2 regions of the Mycobacterium bourgelatii genome follow, and region 1 is predicted to be linked to the other one. Evidence: riboswitches for the same ligand, from Rfam matches in the RefSeq annotation. Region 1 holds a riboswitch; the other holds the start of a gene.
The links. Region 1 has a riboswitch for S-adenosylmethionine ahead of G6N68_RS16765 (ankyrin repeat domain-containing protein). Riboswitches for the same ligand answer to the same signal wherever they lie in the genome.
Positions count from the first base shown of each region.

Region 1 (4,414 bases):
TGGCCGGTGCGGGCTAGTCGGCCAAGATGGTCCGCCTTATCCCGCAACTCTTCTCTGAGCACGTTCCACGGCCAGTCCTCCGGGCGGCGCCGTGCCTGTACAGCTACGAAATCCCGTCTTTCATAGAGAATCAGCGCGACATCGCATTTCAGTGACGAGCCCTGGACACGGTGCTTCTCTAGAAGCTTATCGATCACCTCGCCGCGGCGGTGCGCAAGACCGCCGTGACCTGTCCCCGCGAGCGGTATTCCGACAAGTGGGACCGCACGCCCGTCTAGGGCCGGAAGATCCCCGGAGACCGAACTGACTGCACGCAAGAGTCGTTCGGCGACATCAGCCGGATCGGTCGCGACCCATTCCATGGACGCGAACGCCTGGACACTTCGCTTGTCGAGTGGAGGCAGTCGCACAATGCCATCGGCATCGGGTTTGTTGGGCAACAAGAGCCATCCAGTTCTGTTATCGCGTGGCAGTTCTGGCGGCAGCAGACTGCGCCACGAGGGAGTGACCCACCCTTTGTCATCGCAGGGTATGAGCACCGCATCACAGGCAAGCTTGGTCAGATCGCCATGAGCAACGAACAGATGTCCCACGCGACGACTATCTCATCTTCGTTCTGGCCGGGTGAAGATTCTGCCGCTCGATGCGTCCTGTCCGAAGGACCGCAGTTTGGCTTTTTCGGTAGCTATTTGATCACGCCTGACAGGGAGTGTCCCAACCCGAATGTAGGTTAGTCGTAGAGCTTTCGGATGTGAACCGTCCGGGTTCGGTGCGCACCTGGTCGCTGGTGCACGGCCGGACGTTCGGCTGTGTTTGTAGCGTGCAGTTGGTTTCGTATTCGGTACAGGGCTGCGACTAGGGCGATGCATGACCGTTCAGCGTTGTACCGATGAATCCACTGGGGCAGCCAGTGTTCGACGTCGCTGAGCCGTTGGCTCGCCGTGCCCAAAGGGCGAATTCTCGCGGATGGCTGTGGTTTCTACAGACCGATGATGGTTTCGGCCAGGTCGTTCATCCGCCAGTTCGGGCGCCCTCACCCAGATCCTGATGTCCTGGTTCTCGTGTTGGCCCGGGTGTTTCGAGTCCAGCGCCAACCCGGCAACTTTTCCAACTTGGCCGCCTTTTTCGGATCGAGCAGGTCGCGTGCGAAGAGTTGTCGTTGTTCGGCAACCCATGCGCCGAGTCCGTTACCATCCGGGGTTACGTATGTGCGCGGAACTCGAGCGTCGCCATGCTGGTTGACGTAGGTGCGTAGCTGATTGAACTGTCGTTGCCATTCATCAGGGTGGACGGTCGGCTGTACCGGGAGCCATCCGCCTGTGGTCGAACCGGCCGCGCTGATGTCGTCCTTGAACCATCGCTCGTGCGCGGGAGGTATGTCGTCGGCCTTGACCAGGATGTCTTCGCTGACCGCGCGCAACAGTTGGCGCTTGAGCTTTTCGTCGGACCGATTCCGGGTGACGGCTTGGTTCTCGAACGATATGTCGTCGAGAAACCGGTCGATCATGTCACGGAATCGGTCCTCGAGGCGTTGGTCGCCTAGGCAGTCAGGATTACGGCGCACGAAGTCGGCCACGGGGTCGACCGAGCGAATCATCCTGACCAGGGCCGCGCGGGCCTCGTTCATCAACCTGTTGACGTCGCCAATATAGAAGTCAAGGTTTGCCCGCGGCGCGAGGTTGTTCAGGCTGAATCCAAGCACCTGCGCGATCGCGAGAGCTTCGCCGAGTCTCGGCTCTCGCTGGCCGGCCTCGATTCGGGTGATCGCCGATGTGTCGAGCTTGACCCGCGTCTCGCTGAGCCGGTCCGACAGCTGCTGCTGGGTTAGATCGGCCCTTAGCCGGGCGGCTCTCGCCCGCTCGGCGAATGTGCCGCCCAACTGGTGGTCATCCTCATGAGAGCGCCCGCCCATGTGCTGCATGGACACAGCATACAGGGTGCTGTTGCAGAAACCATCGCCAGCCAGGTACTGTGTGACAACAGGGAACACTGCACTAGTGCAGCATCGTTATTGAAAGTGGTTGCAGGAGAAGCCGCCTTTTCATTGACACTGGCTTGTCAGTGCTCCGCTCTAGAATGGCCCTGCTGCGTAAGACGCCGTCGGAAAGTCCCGACTAGACGGTTCGCCAACCCTCGTGGGCGGCTCGGATAACGAAGCGGCCGACGTTCGACGACGTCGGCAAGAGGGCTCCGCGGTGAGGCATGAGAAAGGAGGGCCCCATGGACGCTTATTCCGAGATTATCCAGGGCGCACGGGTGTGGCAGGGCGTATTGGACACCAACGTCATGGTCGACGACTTGGTCAAGGCGGGCCATCGACTGGCCGACGCTGCGAAGGTCGGCAACTGGCCCGAGGTGATGAAGGTGCTCGACAGTGAGTGGAGCTGGTTGGTCATCAACCAGTGGCGCCCGGGAGGTCAGGCTTGGTTCACAGTCCTGCACCAAGCGGCATGGCACGGCGCACCCACCGATGTGGTCGAGGAACTCCTTGAGCGGGGTGCCTTGCGGTACCTTCGAGACGCGAAGGGGCGAACGCCTTTCGATGTGGCAGTCGCGCGCAACCGGACGACGAATTTGAGAGGCCTGCTGCAACCGCCGCGGTCGTCGCTGACCGATAAGCAGGTCCGGGCGCTCGACGCACAGCTTGCCAAGCTTATCGACGGGCGCATTCAGGGGCGCGTGTACGAGGGTGATTTGCGCAAGGTGCTGCGGTACCCGCCTGTCGAGATCCTCCAAGAGCTTCCCGGTCAGCGAGTCTGGTTCCCTATGCCCGCCAAGTACGGGTTCCACATCGAGCTGCAACGGGGCGGTCTCGAGGTCAAGAGCTGGTGCGGCTTCGTCGAGGGGTCGGGCCAAGCCCACCTTGTGACGCCGGAAGGGACCGTTCTGGTCGATCAGGGGTTCGTCTGAGCGCCGGGTAGCCGCGTTCCCGACTTACCGGACGGCACGTCCGGGCTTGACCAAGTTCAACGCCGCGATGACTCGCGGCTCTAAGGAGGTAATCATGACTTTGACTGCTGCACAACGTGACCGTGCCTGTGGCACTCTGCTGGGCATGGCCGCCGGGGATGCCCTTGGGGCCGGATACGAGTTCGGGCCCACGCTGGCCCAAGACGTGCCGGTGGAGATGATCGGCGGCGGGCTGGGCGCCTTTGAGCGGGGCGAGTGGACCGACGACACGTCCATGGCGATCCCGATCGCAGAAATCGCCGCCACTGGCGCGGACCTGCGCGATGAGCAAGCCCAAGACTACATCGTGCGGCGCTGGCACGAGTGGGCGCAAGCTCCGAAAGACATTGGTAATCAGACCGTTTCGGTGCTCTCTGCGCTCGGAAGGCAGGGGATCTCTGCGAAATTCGCGCGTGAAGAATCCGCGGCCTTGCACAAGCGCACCGGGCGCACGGCCGGCAACGGTTCGCTGATGCGCACAGCGCCGGTGGCCCTCGCCTACCTTGCGGACGAAGAAGCCCTGGCCGAAGCGGCTCGCGCGGTCAGCGACCTCACGCACCACGACCCGGATGCCGGTGACGCCTGCGTGCTGTGGTGTTGCGCGATGCGACACGCCGTCATTTCCGGTGACATCGATGCACGAATCGGTCTGGACCGGCTGGACGCTGCGCGCCGCGACCTGTGGGAGTCACGCCTGGACGAGGCCGAGGCGTCGCCGCCGTCGCACTTCGCGGCCAAGAACGGCTGGGTGGTCGCGGCGCTGCAGGGTGCGTGGTCGGCGATCGTGAATACACCGATGCCGGTTGACGATTGCACTTCCGAAGCGTTCCGAGCCGATCGCCTGCGGCTGGCCTTGGAGGCAGCAGTGCGCGGTGGTCATGACACCGACACCGTCGCCGCCGTTGCGGGTGGGTTGCTTGGCGCCGCGTACGGTGCATCCGCGGTTCCCTCGCGTTGGCGGCTACTGCTGCACGGCTGGCCAGGATTGAGGACGCGCGGTCTAGTCAAGTTGGCAAACAACATCGTAGACAAAGGACAGCCCGACACATTCGATTACACCTACCCAGGGTTTCCAGAAGCCCGTCGGCCTGTGCGCCATCCGTACGACGAGAAGGTGTGGATTGGGGGCGTCGCCGCATTGCGAAGCCTGCCCGAAGAAGTCGACGCGATCGTGTCGCTGTGCCGGGTCGCAGATGAGTACCTGCCCGCAGGCGTGGAACAGCTCGACGTCCGCCTCATCGACGCAGTAGGCGAAAACGACCATCTCGATTTCGTGCTGCTCGATACCGTGCGGGCAATCGAGCAGTTGCGGGCCAAGGGTCGGACGGTGTTCGTGCACTGCGTGCAGGCGTACAGTCGCACGCCCACCATCGCTACGTTGTACGGAGCCCGCAAACGGTGCATCTGTATCGACGAGGCGTTGGCTGACGTGGTGGCGGTGCTACCCGGTGCTAACCCGAATCCT
Region 1 is NZ_BLKZ01000001.1:3,863,407-3,867,820, reverse strand. It holds gene G6N68_RS16775 (SIR2 family NAD-dependent protein deacylase) at 1-593, opposite strand, end outside; gene G6N68_RS16770 (Helicase associated domain protein) at 1,034-1,921, opposite strand; SAM riboswitch class IV at 2,086-2,192, shown strand; gene G6N68_RS16765 (ankyrin repeat domain-containing protein) at 2,221-2,910, shown strand; gene G6N68_RS16760 (ADP-ribosylglycohydrolase family protein) at 3,005-4,414, shown strand, end outside.

Region 2 (4,414 bases), 2.9 Mb from region 1:
AGGTCGTGGCCCAGCAGCTGGCCGAGACCGGCCGCTACGAGGTTTTCGCCCCCACCATGGCCGGCCACAACGGCGGACCACGTGCGGGTACCCACTTCCTGTCCTCCTCGGTGCTGGCCGACCACGTCGAACGCCAAATGGACGAGCTTGGTTGGCCGACGGCCCACATCGTCGGCAACTCCTTGGGCGGCTGGGTCGCGTTCGAACTCGAGCGGCGCGGCCGGGCGCGCAGCGTCATCGGCATCGCGCCGGCAGGGGGTTGGCACCGCTGGACTCCGGCCAAGTTCGAGGTGATCGCCAAGTTTGTCCTGGGCATCCCGCTGATGATCCTGGCCTGGTTGTTGGGGGCACGCGTGCTGAGCCTGCCGTTCAGCCGCCCGCTGGCCACCTACGCGATCAGCGCGTCGCCCGACGGGGTCGGCGAACGTGAACTGCGCGGCATCATCGATGACGTCGCCCACTGCCCGGCGTACTTCCAGCTGCTGGTCAAGGCGCTGATGGCACCCGGCCTGCAGGAGCTGGCCGAGAACGCCGTCCCGGCGCAATTGGTCATTTGCGAGAAGGATCGGGTCATTCCCGCGCCGAGGTTCAGCCGCCACTTCACCAACCACCTGCCCGACGACCACCGCGTCGTCGAACTCGACAACGTCGGGCACGTGCCGATGTACGAGGCACCCGGCCGCGTCACCGAGGTGATCCTCGACTTCCTCGACGACTTGGTAGAGCACGGCGCCGAAGCCATCGAACCGCCCGCCAGCTAGCTGACGGCCGCGCCGCGCCTACGTTCGGTTAGCCAGCGCCTTTTCCAGATTGTCCGAGATGGCTTGCATGAATTCTTCGGTGTGCAGCCAGTCCTGGTCCGGGCCGATCAGAATCGCGAGGTCCTTGGTCATCTTGCCGCTCTCCACCGTGCCGATGACCACCTGTTCCAGGGTCTGAGCGAACTCGACGACCTCGGGGGTGTCGTCCAGCTTGCCGCGGTGCGCCAGCCCCCGCGTCCAGGCGAAGATCGAGGCGATCGGGTTGGTGGAGGTGGGCTGGCCGGCCTGGTACTGGCGGTAATGGCGGGTCACGGTGCCGTGGGCGGCTTCGGCCTCTACCGTCCGGCCGTCGGCCGTCATCAACACCGAAGTCATCAACCCCAATGAGCCGTAACCCTGTGCGACGGTGTCCGACTGGACGTCGCCGTCGTAGTTCTTGCAGGCCCAGACGTACCCGCCCTCCCACTTCAGGCACGCGGCGACCATGTCGTCGATGAGGCGGTGCTCGTAGGTCAGCCCGGCCTCCTCGAACCGCTCCTTGAACTCCTCGTCGTAGATGCGTTGGAACTCGTCTTTGAACATGCCGTCGTAGGACTTGAGGATGGTGTTCTTCGTCGACAGGTACACCGGCCATTTCGCGTTCAGCCCGTAGGAGAACGTCGCCCGCGCGAAGTCCTGGATCGACCGCTTGAAGTTGTACATCCCCATGACCACCCCGCCGTCCTCGGGAATGGACACCACCTCGTGCACGATCGGCTCGCTGCCGTCCGCCGGCGTGAAAGTCAGTGTGACAGTGCCGGGTTTGTCCACCTTGAAGTTCGTCGCCCGGTACTGGTCGCCGAATGCGTGACGGCCGATCACGATTGGCTTGGTCCATCCCGGGACCAGCCGCGGCACATTGGAAATTACGATCGGCTCGCGGAAAATGGTCCCGCCCAGGATGTTTCGGATCGTCCCGTTGGGCGACAACCACATTTTCTTCAGGTTGAATTCCTGGACCCGGGCTTCGTCGGGGGTGATGGTCGCGCACTTGACGCCGACGCCGTGCTTCTTGATCGCGTACGCCGCGTCGATGGTCACCTGGTCGTCGGCGCGGTCACGGAACTCGATGCCCAGGTCGTAGTAGTCGAGGTTGATGTCCAGATGGGGCAGGATCAGCATGTCCTTGATCAGCTTCCAGATGACTCGCGTCATCTCGTCGCCGTCGAGCTCGACAACCGTGCCCTTGACTTTGATCTTGGCTGGGTTGGACATCTTGGACATCTTTTTGGACATCTTGGTCGCAGCCTCCAGTCCCTCCCCTGCTTGAGATTTGCTCGTAAGGCCAGCGTACTAGCGCTTACCGGGCCGCTCGGCCCTCGAATTGGCACCGACCAGCCGCCATGCGATAGGCTTCAGATCGGTCATGAGCGCCAGCGTTAAGCCCCGGCTTGCTGGCCGGCAACCCTCCAACCGCGGTGGGGTGCCCCGGGTGATGACCAGGTTGAGTAGCCACACCCAAGGGCTACACGGCAAGCGCGGGTCCGCCATGACGGGCCCCTGACTTAGAACAGGGCGGCGTGATGTGCACACTTTCTCCCCCTCCCGCACCTCGTGCGGTCCTGCCCACCATCGGTTCCTTCGCGTAGAAAGTGCCTTTTCATGAGCAGTGAGAGCAATAACCCCGACACCGATCCGACCGCGCATTGGTCGTTCGAAACCAAGCAGATCCACGCAGGTCAACGACCGGATCCGACCACCAATGCGCGGGCCCTGCCCATCTACCAGACCACGTCGTACACCTTCGACAACGTCGCGCACGCCGCCGCGCTGTTCGGGCTGGCGGAGCCGGGCAACATCTACACCCGGATCGGCAACCCGACCACGGATGTCGTCGAGCAGCGCATCGCCGCGCTCGAGGGCGGGGTGGCCGCGTTGTTCCTGTCCTCCGGGCAGGCCGCCGAGACGTTCGCCATCTTGAACCTGGCCGCCGCGGGCGACCACATCGTGTCCAGCCCGCGGCTCTACGGCGGGACGTACAACCTGTTCCACTACTCGCTGCCCAAGCTCGGCATCGAAGTCAGCTTCGTCGAGGACCCCGACGACCTGGACTCGTGGCAAGCGGCGGTACGCCCGAACACCAAGGCGTTCTTCGGCGAGACCATCTCCAACCCCAAGATCGACGTGCTGAACACGCCGGCCGTCTCTGAAGTCGCGCACAGCAACGGGGTGCCGCTGATCGTCGACAACACCATCGCCACGCCGTATCTGATCCAGCCGTTGGCGCAAGGCGCCGACATCGTGGTGCACTCGGCCACCAAGTACCTGGGCGGGCACGGCTCGGCAATCGCCGGTGTCGTTGTCGACGGCGGCACCTTCGACTGGACGAACGGTAAGTTCCCCGGCTTCACCACCCCGGACCCCAGCTACCACGGCGTGGTGTTCGCCGAGCTGGGACCGCCCGCGTTCGCCCTCAAGGCCCGCGTGCAGCTGCTGCGCGACCTCGGCTCGGCGGCATCGCCGTTCAACGCGTTCCTGGTGGCACAGGGTCTGGAGACGTTGAGCCTGCGGGTTGAACGCCACGTCGCCAACGCTCTTCGCGTCGCCGAGTACTTGGAGGGCCACGACGACGTGGTGTCGGTCAACTACGCCGGCCTGCCCAGCTCGCCGTGGTACGAACTCGGAAAGAAGCTGGCGCCCAAGGGAACCGGCGCCGTGCTGGCGTTCGAACTGGCCGGCGGCGTCGAGGCCGGCAAGGCCTTCGTGGACGCGCTGCAGCTGCACAGTCACGTCGCCAACATCGGCGATGTGCGCTCGCTGGTCATCCACCCGGCGTCGACCACCCACGCCCAGCTGAGCCCGGCCGAGCAGCTGGCCACCGGCGTCAGCCCGGGCTTGGTGCGGCTGGCCGTCGGCCTGGAAGGGATCGACGACATCCTGGCCGACCTGGAGTTGGGCTTCGCCGCCGCCGCAAAGGCGAGCAAAGTCAGCGGCGACGCGCAGTCCGTGGCGGCCTTCTGAGGAACTGACGTGACAATCTCCGACGTGCCCACCCAAGCGCTGCCCGCCGAAGGCGAGATCGGCGTCGTCGACATCGGCTCACTGCGCCTGGAAAGCGGCGCCGTTCTCGACAACGTCAGCATCGCGGTGCAGCGCTGGGGTGAGCTGTCGCCCACCCGCGACAACGTCGTGGTTGTCCTGCACGCCCTCACCGGCGACTCGCACATCACCGGACCGGCCGGGCCGGGTCATCCCACGCCCGGGTGGTGGGACGGCATCGCCGGCCCCGGCGCACCGATCGACACCAACCGCTGGTGCGCCCTGGCCACCAACGTGCTGGGCGGGTGCCGCGGGTCCACCGGGCCCAGTTCGCTCGCCCGCGACGGAAAGCCTTATGGCTCAAGGTTTCCGCTGATATCCGTACGCGACCAGGTCGAGGCGGACATCGCCGCGCTGGAAGCGTTGGGAATAACCGAGGTGGCCGCCGTTGTTGGCGGGTCCATGGGCGGCGCCCGAGCGTTGGAATGGATGGTCGGCCACCCGGACCGGGTGCGGGCCGGGTTGCTGCTGGCGGTGGGCGCGCGCGCCACCGGCGACCAGATCGGCACCCAGTCGACGCAGATCGCGGCCATCAAGGCGGATCCGAACTGGCAAGGCGGCGACTACTACGACAC
Region 2 is NZ_BLKZ01000001.1:945,964-950,377, reverse strand. It holds gene ephH (epoxide hydrolase EphH) at 1-761, shown strand, start outside; gene G6N68_RS04275 (NADP-dependent isocitrate dehydrogenase) at 780-2,015, opposite strand; SAM riboswitch class IV at 2,163-2,285, shown strand; gene G6N68_RS04270 (bifunctional o-acetylhomoserine/o-acetylserine sulfhydrylase) at 2,403-3,761, shown strand; gene metX (homoserine O-acetyltransferase MetX) at 3,771-4,414, shown strand, end outside.
Region 2: it holds a riboswitch for S-adenosylmethionine, as region 1 does, so the genes downstream of both, G6N68_RS04270 (bifunctional o-acetylhomoserine/o-acetylserine sulfhydrylase) here and G6N68_RS16765 (ankyrin repeat domain-containing protein) in region 1, are expected to answer to the same signal.